DNA from 2 places in the Peribacillus sp. FSL K6-5616 genome. Region 2 is predicted to be linked to the other one. Evidence: riboswitches for the same ligand, from Rfam matches in the RefSeq annotation. Region 2 holds a riboswitch; the other holds the start of a gene.
What was found. A riboswitch is a leader RNA that binds a small molecule or an ion and turns the genes downstream of it on or off. The one in region 2 is predicted to bind S-adenosylmethionine.

Region 1: linked by a shared signal. The riboswitch ahead of MHB45_RS12335 (bifunctional homocysteine S-methyltransferase/methylenetetrahydrofolate reductase) and the one ahead of MHB45_RS00315 (sugar ABC transporter substrate-binding protein) in region 2 are both predicted to bind S-adenosylmethionine.

What each region holds. Positions count from the first base shown of each region.
Region 1 is NZ_JBBOYT010000001.1:2,587,961-2,596,178, reverse strand. Features, by position in the region: gene ligD (DNA ligase D) at 1-1,504, opposite strand, end outside; gene ku (non-homologous end joining protein Ku) at 1,655-2,497, shown strand; gene MHB45_RS12340 (MOSC domain-containing protein) at 2,991-3,641, shown strand; SAM riboswitch class I at 3,753-3,851, shown strand; gene MHB45_RS12335 (bifunctional homocysteine S-methyltransferase/methylenetetrahydrofolate reductase) at 3,955-5,802, shown strand; gene metH (methionine synthase) at 5,795-8,218, shown strand, end outside.
Region 2 is NZ_JBBOYT010000001.1:58,490-66,707, reverse strand. Features, by position in the region: gene MHB45_RS00345 (nitroreductase family protein) at 1-297, shown strand, start outside; partial or broken gene MHB45_RS00340 (ABC transporter permease) at 380-717, opposite strand; gene MHB45_RS00335 (NAD(P)H-dependent oxidoreductase) at 1,071-1,601, shown strand; gene MHB45_RS00330 (winged helix-turn-helix transcriptional regulator) at 1,673-2,032, opposite strand; gene MHB45_RS00325 (ABC transporter permease) at 2,316-3,320, opposite strand; gene MHB45_RS00320 (sugar ABC transporter ATP-binding protein) at 3,322-4,824, opposite strand; gene MHB45_RS00315 (sugar ABC transporter substrate-binding protein) at 4,881-5,993, opposite strand; SAM riboswitch class I at 6,109-6,214, opposite strand; gene MHB45_RS00310 (GTPase domain-containing protein) at 6,309-8,218, opposite strand, start outside.

The DNA.
Region 1 (8,218 bases), 2.5 Mb from region 2:
AGTCAGTGAATATGCGTGTCTCCTGATAAGTAAATCTGTCTTCAGGCAGAGGGATGTGAATTTGCAGTCCTTTGTTACCTGAGGTTTTTACAAAAGCTTTAATCCTTAATGATTCCATCACCTTTTTTATTTCCTGTGCAGCCTTTACCGCAAAGGAGAAATATTCGATGGAAGGAGGATCCAAGTCCAGGACGATTTCGTCGGGTCTTGTTTTACCGGCTTTCTGAAATGGGGCATGAAATTCCAATGCAAGTTGATTACCAAACCAAAGGAGAGTTTCAATGTCGTTACACAGCATATATTCGATATCCTCATCCATGAACGTTTTAATAAAGTCCGGCGCATAATCAGGTTTGTTTTTTTGGAAAAATCTTTCTTTATCCAAAGTTCCATGAGGATAGCGGATCGTTGTAAGAAGCTTATCCTTCAAGAAGGGTAAGAAGAAAGCTGAAACCTCCCGTAAATAATGAAGGTATTCTACTTTTACCACCTGTTTACCTTCTGTTTTCCAAAGCGGTTTATCCCTGGAAGTTATTTGTACAGTATCTGGAAATGTATATTGCCCTAGCACGAATTTCTCCCAGGTACATTCGTCGGGAGAAGTTTGTAAAAGCCACTGCGAAAACTGAGGTTCACGCAATTCATTTTCCTCATATACGTGCAAGAATTGAACTTCAATGCAAATGGATGGATGGATATAAAAAAATTGTGCGTCTTCATTTGATGCATTTTGCTTGATCAATTGATGCAATATACTTTTATCTCGAGCACTCAGTCCATTTTTGACACTCCCGATTTTCGTTACGGCACCTTCTTTGAAAACTGCAAGGGACACGTAGCCATTTTCTTTGTGCAATGCTGTGATGAAACAAGAAGCGGTCTTCCAATTTTTCACCTTAATCCAAGATGTTGTACGTCTTCCTTCTTGCCAAGCACCCCGAGTTTCCTTGGCGACAATCCCTTCACCATCTAACAAGGTGACCTTATTCAAGGCAATATCCAAAACGTCAAAACTCTCTATTAATTGTATCAAAGCCTTATCGGTGGGATCAGGAGGCATAGGAAGACCGAGTTTTCCCCCCATATTCAACATCAATTCCCTTCGTTCCACCATAGGTTTATCTGCTACGTCTTTTCCGCTGATGCGAAGCAGGTCAAACGCTATAAACCGACATGGGGAAAAACGGGCATTTTCTGAAATTAAGGATTGTTTCCCAAGGCGTCCTCGCCACTGTATTTGAAAAAAGTCCGCCTTCGCCTGATTCGTAAGCCAGACCAATTCTCCATCTAATTGAAGCGGGAGATAACCTTCCAGGTCCAGGTCTTTGATGAAAGCAATGATTTCTGGGAATTGAGGTGATAATTCCTTTTCATTTCGACTCGAAATGCTTATGGTATCGGAGTCTATCGTTAAAATAGCCCTAAAGCCGTCATATTTGACTTCATAACGCCAATCCTTGGATTTGGGGGCTTCAGGGTAATAGGTAGGCAGCATCGGTTTCATTTTTGTATTTACCTCCGCAAATAATTGATAACATTATTTTGCCAAAAAAACGAAGTGTTAGAGTTGGCAATTGTTTTTTCGGTTTTTTTTGAACAAAGGGGAATAATAAAATTGTTCTTCTCATCAAAAATAAGTTATGAGGTGACGAATATGCATACGATGTGGAAGGGGAGCATATCATTCGGTTTGGTGAACATTCCGATCAAACTTCATGCTGCAACGGAGGATAAGGATATATCTTTAAGGACGTTGCATAAGGAATGTCATACACCGATTAAATACGAAAAGGTTTGTCCAGTATGCGAGAAAGAAGTGGGGAAGGATGATATAGTCCGCGCTTTTGAGTATACAAAGGGAAAGTTTGTTGTATTGGAAGACAATGAACTAGAACAACTAAAAAAACAAAACGAAGAAAAAGCCGTGGAAATCGTGGATTTCGTTAAAATTGAAGAAATAGATCCCATTTATTTTAACCGGAGTTATTACATGTCCCCAAATGACGGGGGGATAAAAGCTTATTCCCTTTTGAGGCAGGCCCTCAAGGAATCGAATAAGGTTGGTTTGGCAAAAATCATCATTCGCTCCAAAGAACAAATGGCGGTAATCCGAGTCGTTGATAATACCTTGGTTATGGAAACAATTCATTATCCGGATGAAGTCCGCTCCACAGCGGATGTTCCGAATATCCCTGCCAATGATACCATAGTAAAAAAAGAAATCGATACTGCCGTATTATTGATAGATCAATTAACGACTACTTTCGATCCGACAAAATACACCGATGACTATCGAACCGCGTTACTAGAATTGATTGAATCGAAGAAAACGGGACAGACGACGATTACAGCGAAAACAAAAGAACCAGTTTCCAACAATGTAACCGATTTAATGGAGGCATTACAGGCATCCATAGACCGAACAAAACATGATGAACCGGAAAAGAAAAAGACGACCCGAAAGAAAGCGGCACCGAAAAAAAAGAAACAAGCGTAAACAGGAAGCTGAGCGGAAGACGGATGATGTCGCTCGGCTTTCTGCTTGTTTTTGCAAGGAATCAGGCTTCTAATAAGGAAATGAAAGGGACTTGATAAGGAGGGAAGGAAAGTACAAATAGGTGAGTCGATCAAGATGCAAGAAACTGAATGGAATTACAGGGAATTAGTGGATATTAATGAAAGCAAAAAAAATTCGCTCCCTAAAGAGCGACAATGAGGAATTCAATCGTGAAAATCAACATATAGGCGAACGGTTGTAGTTTTCGACTATATATTGTGTTCATATTCTACCATATTTAATTCTGAAATAGCAACTAAATTACTGAAACTAACCTATGAATTTTTCTGGAAATCAATGATATTTCGCCCATTAACTGCTCATATGGCTTTTTCATTTCATATACATATAAAAAGGTACTGAATAAAATGGATTTTTAGTATAATTTATACATATAGGATGATATAAATTTAATATGAATGGAAGATGCAAAATGGAATATGGAAAAATCAAATCACTACATGCGGGGAAGCCGAAACATGAAATTTTTTCGAATATCGATATCTTTTCAGCCATGGATAAACAAGCACAGGATAATTTGACAGTGACTAAAGCTGGCATAATCGGCGATGGTGTCGGTAATGTAAAGTTCCATGGAGGTCCTGATCGGGCTTTGTGCTTTTACCCATTTGAGCATTATTCATTATGGAATGAAAAATTCTCCAAAAAGCTGGATATCCCTGCATTCGGTGAAAATTTAACTATAGCGGGGATGAGGGAAGAAACAACGTATATCGGCGATATTTATCAAATAGGCGATGTGATTGTTCAAATTAACCAAGGGAGGATACCTTGTTCGACCATTTCCTTCTTCAATCAAGAACCTAAGTTTTTGGAACTCGTGCTGAAAACGAGTTTCACTGGTTATTTTGCAAGAGTACTTCAAGAAGGAACGATAAATAAACAAAACGAGATTGTGCTAATAGATCGTCTACAAGAAAAAATTTCTGTCCATTACGCAGCAGAGGTCATCCTTCATAAACGAGATGGGCTGGAAGGTGCTAAGGCTTTACTTACACTAGAATCGTTAGCGGAAGACTGGAAACAAAGGATCTTGAAGAGGGTTCAAGCAGCAAAAAATTGAATGATTTTTGCAAAAGTGAAAAAAATGTCGATCAGGTATTGAAATTGACAGATTATTAATGTAAATTAAATATAATCAAATTTTGAAATCTTATGAAAATTATATAAATGGATCTTATCGAGAGAGGTGGAGGGACTGGCCCGAAGAAACCTCAGCAACCAGCTTAGGCAAAGGTGCTAAATCCAGCAAGCAGAGCTTGATAGATGAGGAGAATGTTTCAAAAACCTTCTTCTTTGAGAAGGTTTTTTTTCCTTTTCTCTCATACTCATAGAATACGACAAAAACAGGATTGTTTTTGAGAGAGGGTGTAATGATGAATTTTCGTAAAGAATTAAAAGAAAGAATGCTGATTGGAGAAGGGGCAATGGGAACCTTGCTTTACTCTAATGGCATTGATCAATGTTATGAGGAATTAAACTGTACGAACCCAGATCAAATAGAGTCCATCCATCGAGCCTATCTGGAAGCTGGTGCAGATATCCTTCAATCGAATACATACGGAGCCAATTTCAATAAATTGAAGCGGTATGGACTTGAAGATGAAGTGAGCAGAATCAATCGCCAGGGAGTCATTCTTGCTAAAAAAGCGGCAAAAGGAAAAGCATACGTCTTCGGTACCATAGGGGCTCAGCGGAGTATCAGGAAATCGGATTTAAGCATGGAAGAGATAAAACGGGGTTTTCGTGAACAGCTATACAGTCTGTTGATGGAAAATCCTGATGGGATTCTCCTGGAAACATTTTATGACCTGGAAGAACTGGAAACCGTCCTGCAAATCGTTAAAAATGAAACGGGACTGCCGATTATCGCAAATGTCTCGATGCATGAACTGGGTAATCTTCAAAGTGGAATCCATTTAAATGAAGCCTTTCAAAAACTCGAGCAATTGGGTGCCGATGTGGTTGGTGTGAATTGCCGCCTCGGACCACATCATATGATTCGGGCCTTGGAAGAAGTGAGTTTGCCAAAGCAAGCATCGATTGCCATTTACCCTAACGCCAGCCTGCCGGATTATGTCGATGGGAGGCTCGTTTATAAAGCTGTGCCGGAATATTTCGGTTCTAGTGCCCTGGAACTTCGTGAGCAAGGCGCCGCGATCATAGGAGGGTGCTGTGGAACGACTCCACTGCATATTCAAGCTGTAAAGCATGCAATTGGAAGTTTGGCTCCCGTGAAAGAGAAATTTACGAAATCCCGTGAAATAGAAGTAATTGAAGTGAACGATAGGGAATTGGAACTTCCCCTTTACGAAAAAGCCAAAACGGAACGGACGATTCTTGTTGAGCTTGATCCACCGAAAAAGCTAGGGATAGAGAGCTTCATGACTGGTGCTGAGGTTTTGAAAAAAGCAGGGGTCGATTCCATTACATTAGCGGACAATTCACTTGCCTCACCAAGGATATCGAATGATGCACTGGCTAATTTACTGAAGAACCAATTGAATATAAATCCGATGGTGCATATAACATGCCGTGATCGAAATTTGATTGGCCTGCAGTCACATTTAATGGGTCTGCAGACGGTAGGGCTGAACGAAATATTGATCATCACCGGAGACCCTTCAAAAATTGGCGACTTCCCGGGTGCCACTTCGGTTTATGATTTATCTTCCTTTGACCTGATAAGCATGGTCAAACAATTTAATGAAGGTCTTTCCTATTCCGGTCAAAGTTTGGGGCAACGGGCAAATTTTAAAATTGCGGCAGCTTTTAATCCCAATGTGAAATATCTGGATAAAGCCGTACAGAGAATGGAAAAGAAGATTGCCTGCGGTGCTCAATCCTTTTTGACACAGCCAATTTATTCCTTGGAGCAAATCGAAGAAGTATATGAAGCGACAAAACATCTAGAAACCCCGATTTTCATCGGTATCATGCCCTTAACAAGCACCCGGAACGCCGAATTCATCCATAATGAGATCCCAGGCATCAAATTGCCTGATAATGTTAGAAGGGCCATGGCTCTAGCGGGGGATGACCCTGTAAAGTCAAGGATTGAAGGGGTGAATATTGCGCGGGAACTGGTGGACTCGGCTAGGGAAAAATTCAAGGGCATATATTTAATCACTCCATTCCTTCGCTATGAAATGACGGCGGAACTTACGAAATATATTAGAAAAGTCGATAGTAAACAGACATCAGAGGTGGCAGTACATGAATAAAAAAACGATTCAAGATCAGTTAAATTCTAAAATTCTCCTACTTGATGGGGCGATGGGAACGATGCTTCAAGCGGAGAATTTGACAGCAGACGATTTTGGCGGAGAACAATTCGAGGGCTGCAATGAATATTTATCACTGACGCAACCGGAAATCATCCAATCCATTCATGAAAAATATTTAGCAGCGGGCGCAGATATCATAGAAACAAATACCTTTGGAGCGACCAGCATCGTCCTTGAGGAATACCAAATAAGTACGATTGCCTACAAGCTAAATAAAATTTCAGCTGAGCTTGCCGTTAAAGCTTGTGAAAAGTATTCCAATGATGAATGGCCAAGATATGTAGCTGGCTCGATGGGCCCCACTACAAAAACGCTTTCCGTAACGGGCGGCACTACTTTTGATGTTTTAACAGATTCTTATGAAGAGCAGGCACTGGGACTCTTGGATGGCGGGGTAGACTTGCTGTTGGTGGAAACCTGTCAGGATATGCTTAATGTCAAGGCTGCCTTTTCTGGAATCAAAGCAGCATTCGCTAAAACGGGAAAAGATGTGCCTGTCATCATATCAGGAACTATCGAACCGATGGGCACGACACTTGCAGGACAGTCCATAGAAGCTTTTTATTTATCGGTTGAACATATGAAGCCCGTAGCTGTCGGCCTTAATTGTGCAACAGGGCCGGAATTCATGATAGACCATATCAGGACACTTGCAGATATATCAAATAGCGCCATCAGCTGTTATCCGAATGCCGGGCTCCCTGATGAAGAAGGCCACTATCATGAATCACCTACTTCCCTGGCAGAGAAAATGAAGCAATTTGCCGAAAAGGGATGGGTCAATATCATTGGCGGATGTTGTGGTACGACACCAGAGCATATTAAAGAACTTACCAGGGTACTCGAAGGCATGAAGCCCCGTACAATTACGGATACTGCCCATGGTCATGCCGTATCAGGGATAGAGCCGCTAATTTATGATGATTCAATGCGTCCTTTATTCGTAGGGGAGAGGACGAATGTTATCGGTTCCCGAAAATTCAAGGAGCTGATACGTGGAAAGCATTACGAGCCAGCTGCCGAGATTGCACGTAACCAGGTAAAGAAAGGCGCCCATGTCATTGATATCTGTCTTGCTGATCCTGATGGGGATGAGCTTGGCGACATGAAGGAATTTGTAGAAGAGGTCGTCAAAAAAGTGAAAGTCCCATTGGTCATAGACACTACGGATGAAGTCGTACTTGAACAAGCATTAAAACATTCACAAGGAAAATCGATCATTAATTCCATAAACCTTGAAGATGGTGAGGAGCGCTTTGAAAAAATAGTACCCTTAGTCCATCAATATGGTGCTGCCGTTGTCGTAGGAACCATTGATGAAATTGGGATGGCCGTTGATGCTGAACGGAAATTGGAAGTGGCTACACGGTCTGTGGATTTGCTCGTCAATAAGTACGGTCTAAACAAAAATGACATCATTTTTGATCCGCTGGTATTTCCTGTAGGCACAGGGGATGAACAATATATTGGATCTGCATTGGAGACGGTGAATGGAATAAAGGCAATTAAAGAAAAGTTTCCGGAATGCTTAACGATACTTGGCATTTCCAACGTTTCATTCGGTCTGCCAGCGAGGGGAAGGGAAATATTAAATGCCGTTTTCCTTTACCATTGTACAAAAGCGGGTCTCGATTATGCTATCGTGAATACAGAAAAACTTGAACGTTTCGCTTTGATACCGGAAGAGGAAGTGAAATTGGCTGAGGCACTCCTGTTTGAGACTTCAACTGAAACTTTAGCGATTTTTACTGAATTTTATCGTGGGAAAAAAGCGGAGAAGAAGGATGATGGTGTGATCCTGCCATTGGACGAACGTCTTGGTAACTATATTATCGAAGGAACGAAAGAAGGATTGATTGATGATTTAAATGAAGCGATAGAGCGCGGTGATACCCCGTTGGAAATCATCAATGGACCATTGATGGATGGGATGAGTGAAGTGGGGCGGCTGTTCAATGACAACCAACTTATTGTCGCAGAGGTGCTTCAGAGTGCTGAAGCGATGAAGGCGGCTGTAGCTCACCTTGAACCACTTATGGAAAACGCTGAAGATAGTGCTAAGAAAGGGAAAATCCTGTTGGCGACCGTCAAGGGAGATGTGCATGATATCGGGAAAAACCTAGTGGATATCATTCTATCCAATAACGGCTATGAAGTCATTGATTTGGGAATAAAGGTCGCACCGCAACAAATCATCGAAGAGGTTCGAAAACATGAGCCAACCATCATTGGCCTATCTGGGTTACTTGTAAAATCTGCACAGCAAATGGTTTTAACCGCGCAGGATTTAAGGCAAGCGGGGATAGATACCCCCATTTTAGTTGGAGGGGCAGCATTATCCCGTAAATTCACG
Region 2 (8,218 bases):
GATTATCTAACAAACGCGGCAATCAATTATTATCTAAATAAATCAAAAGAAGATTTAAAGGTTGAATTAATAAGAGACGCAAGCCTGGCGTCAATGTCGTTAGTTTTATTGGCGAACGAGGCAGGTCTTGAAACCATTACAATGTCCGGGTATGATTCCGAACAATTAAAGTCAGCCTTAAACATTTCCGATAGGTATTTAGATGTTATGCTTATTGCCATGGGGAAAGGAATGAAAGAAGGTCACAAAACAGTAAGACACGATGTTAACAAAGTCATTTATAAAAACAAAATATAGTGAGTGTATTGGAAAGAGGGTTAAAAAGAACCCTCTTCCTCTTTCTTCTTAATCTTTCGTAAAACTTTAGTGTTTTAGCTAGCTTGTAGTAGGTTACCGCGAGCGCAAGGGCAAGAACTGTTCCTTTGACGATATCCATCGCATAATACGGAACGGACATCCATGATCAGCCCATTTTGAAGGATTCCGATCAGGACTGCACCGATGAAGGTTTCAAAGGCATTCGGTTTTCCCGCTCCTAAAACGGAGGAACCCAATGAAGGCTGCCGCGACGGTATTAATAGCGGGATCCTGAATTGATTTCCGATTTCATGCCCCTTAAAGCAAGGACAATTCCCCCGATTGCAGCAAATAAAGCTGAAATAGATAGATATTAACTGATATCCCGGAAATTCTAGCCGCTTCCTTATTTCCCCCAATCTAAAAAGGAATCAATCACATCTCTTACAAATTCCCATTCCAGGCGCTTTTGTTTAAAGCCTTCTTCACCCACTGATGTAAGTCTGTAATATTTTCTTCACAAACAATTTTTGGCTAATTCAAAGCCGTACATATCCCTCCTATGTAAAAGTGACAGGATGAGCGGGTCTATCTGACCTTTTAAGTTTCCCTTATTAACATCTTCCTCATATTGGAATTTACAGATTGTTTTTTTAGTTATACCTGATTTAACACTCTCCTTTAGGTAAGTACCTATACTAAAAGTGCATACTTACGTACTTGCAGAGTGCAATTTATACTTAAAATAAATAATAATTAAGGAGGAGAAATCTTTGAAAACTCTTGTTATCATAGCACACCCCAGTCTAGAAACATCCCTCATAAATAAGCGATGGGTAGAAGCGCTAAGGAAATATCCGGAAAAGTATACAGTACACGAATTGTATAAGGTTTACCCTGACGGAAACATTAATGCGGAAAAAGAACAGCAATTAATCGAATCGCATAGTAATCTTGTTTTACAGTTCCCTTTTTATTGGTTTAATTGTCCGCCTCTCCTAAAAAGATGGCTTGACGATATTTTTACTTATGGTTGGGCTTATGGTTCAAATGGAGGGGATAAATTAAAGAATCGCAAAGCTGCTTTAGCTGTATCTGCCGGAATTAACAAAGAGGATTATAGTGAAGAAGGAAGATATCGCTATACACTTGAACATTTATTATCTCCCTTTGAAACTACCTTCCTTTACTGCAATGCAGATTATCGTTCATTCTTTGCGTTTTATGGTGCTGAAAATGAGCCATCCGTGAGCGAATTGGAAAAAAGCGCACAAGATTATTTGAATTTTGTCGATAACCTTTAATAGGCAGTTCATTAAAGAAGTATTTCCTTGTCAGGGAAATACTTCTTTTGATTTAATCAAAATAGCTACACCTACTGCTGTTTAGTCTCCTGAACTGGCAAACTGTTTTTCTCTCCCCACTCGCACATCATATTTAACAATGGGATGAGAGATAGACCACGTTCAGATAATGAATATTCTACTTTTGGAGGTATTTGGGGGAATTCCTTGCGTATGATAAGGCCGTCTGCCTCCAACTCTTTTAACATGATGCTTAGCGTTTTAAAGGAAATGGTACCGATACTTCGCTTCAGCTGATTATGACGCATGACCTTATTTTCAGACAGCCAATACATTATGATCATTTTATATTTGCCGCCTATCAAGGACAGCGTATATCCAAAGCCAGTTTCATTCGGTTTCACACCTGCCGGAACACAGGTTTCGCGCATAAGTCTACACTCTCCTTTAGATAAGTATATGATATGAATGTTCTTACTTTACAATAGATCATTATCAATCTTATTAAAAGGTAAATAAGGTTCCTATAAAAATTACAATTGCGGTCAATCTTTATACTCCAACAATGAGGGTTCAAAAAGTGCTCCTGCCACCATTTTAGCGTAAGTAAAATAATGACGATCTCCTTAACCCATCCCTTTTTAAAAAGGAAAAATCCTGTTGCATTACAACAGGATTTTTTTGGATTTTTGTAGAGTAACGCACGAATACATTTTAATGTTTTTGCTTGTAATAGGTTACCGCGAGCGCAAGGGCCAGCACTGTTCCTTTGACGATATCCATCGCGTAATACGGAACGGACATCATGATCAGCCCATTTTGAAGGATTCCGATCAGGACTGCACCGATGAAGGTTCCAAAGGCATTCGGTTTTCCCGCTCCTAAAACGGAGGAACCAATGAAGGCTGCTGCAACGGCATCCATTAAATAGGGGGATCCTGAATTGATTTCCGATGTCATGACCCTTGAAGCAAGGACAATTCCCCCGATTGCAGCAAATAGAGCTGAAATCAGATAGGCAAGTATTTTGTATTTATTAACCGATATCCCAGAAAGTCTCGCTGCTTCCTTATTCCCCCCAATAATGTACATATAACGACCGTGCTTCGTATAAGTCAAAAAGATATGGGTCGCTATCACAATGACGGCCATGATCAGGATTATCCATGGTACTTGGCCAATTTTGGCGAAAAACGGGCTGATCAGTCCTGTTGCGAATGTCCCGTCGGGCATGACCATATTTTGCGAAACCGTGGCCCCTTTTGTATAAGTAAGGGCAATTCCCTGAATAATGAACATGGTAGCCAATGTCATCAGCATGTCGGGAATTCTTAATTTAACGATCATGAATGAATTCAAAGCCCCTACGAAAAGTGAGGCACCGACCGCAGCTAATATGGCGATGAATGTATCCTGGGAAAACCAGACAAACATCGAGATGACGATGGCATTGGCCAATGATGCGACGGAGCCCACGGAAAGGTCGAAGCCATCCACGGTCAGTGATATCGTAATGCCGATCGCAATGATGGTCACGATTGAAATGGAACGCAGGATGTTTATCAGGTTAGACGTTTGGATGAAAGATGGATTGGATACGGCGAAAATTCCAATCAGAATGATAATCGTCAATATTGTGCCGTATTTATAGAAAAAGTCGAATAGTTCCACCTTTTTCTTCGCTTTCGCTGTCTGTGTAACAGGAATGGGTATGCTCATCCTATTTACCTCCTGTTGAATAGAATAGTAGTTCTTCTTCATTCGTTTTGCTTGTTTCTAATTCGATGACAGTGCTCCCGTCATATAACACATAGGTCCGGTTGGTAATGCCCATGATTTCGGAAAGCTCGGAGGATGCATAAATGATCGCTTTTCCATTCCTTGCAAGCTTTGCAATCAATTCGAATATATCCTTCTTGGCTCCGACATCGACCCCTTTCGTTGGTTCATCGAATATGTATACATCCGCATCTGCCATAAGCCATTTTCCAATGGCAACTTTTTGCTGGTTACCACCGGATAGGTTTTCGACCTTCACTTCCCCTGAAGGAGTTTTAATGCCGAGACTTGCGATCGTTTCCTTCGCCTTTTCCTTTTCCGCCTTACGATCGACGATACTGAATGTTTTGCAGAATTTTCCGAGACTGGCTGCAGTCAAGTTTGCCGAGACTGATTCCTGTACAAGGACCCCTTCTTTCCTGCGTTCCTCAGGTACAAGTGCCAGCCCGCTTTTTACTGCTTCATGCGGTGATTTCAGAGAAAGCTTTCGACCATTCAGGATGACTTCACCCGCTGTGATGGACGTATGACCGAAAAGGGTTTTACATAGCTCCGTTTTCCCAGCCCCGACCAACCCAGCCAAGCCGATTATCTCGCCTGCTTTAATATTCAGACTGACATTCTTAACTTTCTCGGCATCTGACAATCCGTTCACTTCCAGAATTACGTCTCCAATCGAAGCATTCACTTCAGGAAACTGTTCATCCATGGTTTTCCCGAGCATGTTCTCTACCACTTCGGTACGGGTTATGTCCTCGATTTTTCGACAAGTGACACGCTCCCCATTCCTCATGATCGTAATTTCCTCACAGATTTCAAAAATCTCAGGCAGACGATGTGAAATGAAAATGATTGCCACGCCTTTTTGCTTTAATTCATTTACAATTCGAAAAAGTTCCGTCGTCTCCGTATGACTTAACGGAGCAGTTGGCTCGTCGAGAATCAGGAATTTGCATTCTGTCGAAACGGCTCTTGCTATCAGGACCATCTGTTTTTCAGCCAAGGTAAGATCTCTAACCAGCTTTTTCGAAGGGACATGAATTTTCATATCTTCAAGAATAGAAGTGGCTTTGTTGTGCAGTTCTTTCCATTGTACCCTTTGTTTTTTCCCCATGTTTTGGACCATATCATTCAACATTACATTTTCCCCAACTGTTAAATAAGGGATGAGGGCGGTATCCACTTCCTGATAAACTATTTGAATGCCCTGTTCCTGAGCAGCTTTTGGCGAGCGGATATCCCGCTTCATCCCATCAATAAAAATGTCACCTGAATAATGAACATGGGCTCCCGATAAAACTTTCATTAACGTCGATTTCCCTGCTCCGTTTGCACCGACCAATGCGTGGGCTGTTCCTGATTGTACGGAAAAATCAACATCACTCAGCGCCTTCACCCCCGGAAATTCAATCGAAATCTTCTTCATTTCTAGTTGCTTGCCCATGTCCATTCCCCCTTATAGAACAGACACTCCCTTCGCTGGAAAGAGAGTGTCTCTTTTTATTTTTTATAATGATCTTTCAAAACCTTCATCCAATCTTCTTCAAATTCCGTCGATACACCCCAGCCATCGACAATATCAGACAGGTTTGCCATGTTTACCGCTTCTTTTGAAGCTTGGATTTGCTTTTGCGAAATAAGTGATGCCTCCAAATCATATGTTTGCGGCGTTTCTTCGCCAGCTAATTTTTTAGCCAATATCCTCATATTCACTGCACCGATCAACTTGGGATCGACTGCTGCCGTGTAGGACCATGAGCTATCAGCCGATTGGATCTCTTGGAGATCTGCATTCGAAACATCAATTCCATATATCTTCACTTCATCGCGGCCCGCTTCTTTAATCGCCCGGGCTGCACCGATAGCAAAGGCATCCCATGTTGCGAAAATGGCGTCCAATTTACCTTTAGGGTATTTATTCAGCATTGCAGCTACAGCATTTTGTGTCTGCACCGAAGTATCAGCGGATGCCACTCCGAATCTTTCGACTTCTTTAATCCCAGGATTTTCTTTTAATTTTTCCTGATAAACTGCATTTCTTCTTACCATTGGAGGAAAGCCATCCACCCAAAGATATGCAATTGCCGCTTCACCTTTCTGTTCTTTTATCAGTTTATCGAAAGCCAGTGTTGCCAGCGCTTCATCATCTTGTGAAGTTAATGTCACGCCCTCTATTTTAGATAGGTCGCTTATTGAATCGAATGTGACAACGCTTTTACCTGCATCAACCAACTTCTGAACGTCATTTACAGTTGCGGCATCATCACCATGTGAAATGATATAGCCGTCGTAATCTTCCTCCAAAGCTTGTGCTATCGCATCATGGAATTTAGCCGTATCACCATTGGCTGTGTACGTATCCACTTGAAACCCCAGTGCTTCTCCTTCTTCTTTCGCCCCCGCCAGGTATTGGGCAGTATGATCATCACCGCCAATTTTACGGATCACCTTGATTTTGGCTCCATCGCCATCAGCAAATCTCTCCGGGACATTTTCAAATGATACTTTTTCTTCTTTCTTCGATTCTGTGGAACTCTGCCCTGCAGAGCAACCCGTTAAAAGCAAAGCCGAAGCGATGGCAGAAATGAATATCCCTTTAATAGACCTTCTCATCTTGTTTCCCTCCATGTTTTCTCATTAGTCTTATCAGATAAGTCGGTGTAAATCCCAAAATAAAAACCTCTCTAATATAGAGAGGTTTAATCGGCTGTTTTGCAGACTTGTCCCTCTCTTATCTGTCAAAACATTTCTGTTTTGCAGGATTTAGCACCAATTCCTAATGGAACGGTTGCTGGGCATCTTAGGGCCAGTCCCTCCGCCACTCTTGATAAGAGATATATTGTGTTACGTTTTCGTAATTATCACTTTATAGGGATATAGTCGTAAAGTCAATAGATTTTTGAATATTTGAAATGTTTCCCGTTATTTTTATTTTCTTTGAAGCTGGGCTAGACGCTTTTTCTCGATTTTTTCAAGCCTCTCCAACTGCCTTAATTTCACTTCGAACAACGTGATCGGATCACGGTAAACTTCCGGATTTTCTTTCATATGCTCCAATGCAGCCTGGTAGTCTTTTATTTCAGTCTGCGTCTGCTCTATCGTTTTTTGAAGTAAGGCAAATGAACTGCGATAGAAAAGTGAGATGTCCCGATCCAATGATTTTTCAAACAATCCAAATTGGGTTAGGAAACGTTCCGTGATCATTTCGGCAACATCCAGGTAATCTTCACTTTCCAGGTATTTCTTGTAACGATTGTACATATTGGCCTTATTTTGCGGTATCGCCCCAAATAGCTTCCCTGCTCCTTTAAGCAGCAATTGTGATGGAGTCCTGCGCAAAAGGATATTAACGTTTTCGATGCGGATACTGCTTGTCATCCGGTCGGCATCACGGCGCCAGTCATCCAACACCCTGAAGTCACCTGCCAGTGTAATCCGTTCTTCTTTGTATAATTCATTGAATCCGGCACTCATCTCATCCATGAACTGCTGGCTTTGTGAGAACTCCATTTGGGAACTGGCAATCCAGTCTTGAAGAGAACGGTAATATTGAGGCATGATCTTGTCAGAAATGAAGTTTTGAATCCGCTCATTCATTTCCTGGTTTAACTGTACATGGACCTGACTGAAATCACTGCTTTCCGTTAACGATTTAGAGCAATCCCTCAGTAATTCAGGAATTTTTGAATAAAGCTGACTTTTCACTTCGTCCTTAAGCGAACGATACGACCTTATGATATTTTCACTTTTTTCTTTTTCCAGATCAGCCAGTTGATTGACCGCTCCATTCAGTTTGACTTCCATCTGCTCATTCCAAGAGATGGAATGCTCGCATTTCCGCTCATTGGCTGTCCGTTTTTCTAATAGATAAGATAAAGTTTTACGAATGAATGCCAGGATTTTTTCAGATCTTCTTTCCTTCCAATTATCATCTTGATAATTCGATTGAAGGAAGGCTGAAAGGTCCTTCAATTGCTGCCTGCTGTCATAATGTTTGGAGAAAGCGAACACTTTCGCATTCGGGAAATATGCATTCACTTTATCCCATGTTTCGTCTTCCATCCGGACTGCGACCTGATCACTGTATATCGTATCCATTTTATTTAATAGGAAATGGATCGGCAGTTTCGGAGCCATCATTTGAATTTCCAATAACAGATCCCTTTCGCTGCCGGTGAAAGGAGCCCGGGCGTCAAGAACGAACATCAGGCCATCACTGCCATGTAAATAGCCTTGGAAATCGGATTCCACGCTTTGTTCCCCATGGAACCCCGGTGTATCCAATAACCGCAGATGATTATTTCTTAGGTAGTCACTGATGATTGTCACATCGACAATAGTCCCGCGCTGACGGCGTGTTTCATCCAAATCAGTTAGCTCCTCGACAACTTTGCTATCTGTATCGGTAATTTCAAGGATTTCCAAATCATCCCCATCTTTGACACTTACTAGGGAAGAGTGGTCCTCAGCAGCAATGCTCTCGCCAACGATTGACTGAATAAAGGATGTCTTGCCATTTCCTGTACTTCCTGCAAGAAGGAGATTGAAATTCCTGGTATCCTTAAGCCCCTCCACCATCCATTTAAGCTTATTGCCAACCCTTAAATCATTATCTTCAGCCCACTGGATAATGGAATTGAACAGTTTCTCTCCCGCTTCCAGTCCGCCTCCCAATTTAGGCGATTTCGAAAGCAGGCTCTCTGCATCCTGAATGACCAGCGCATTGACCGTATCCGGGAAGATTTCATTCCAGGACAACGTGGATGCCGCCGCAAACAGCGAAAGCTCCCCGTCTGCGATTTTGAGCCAGTTTTCCAGCAACCTTGGCACGACAGGAC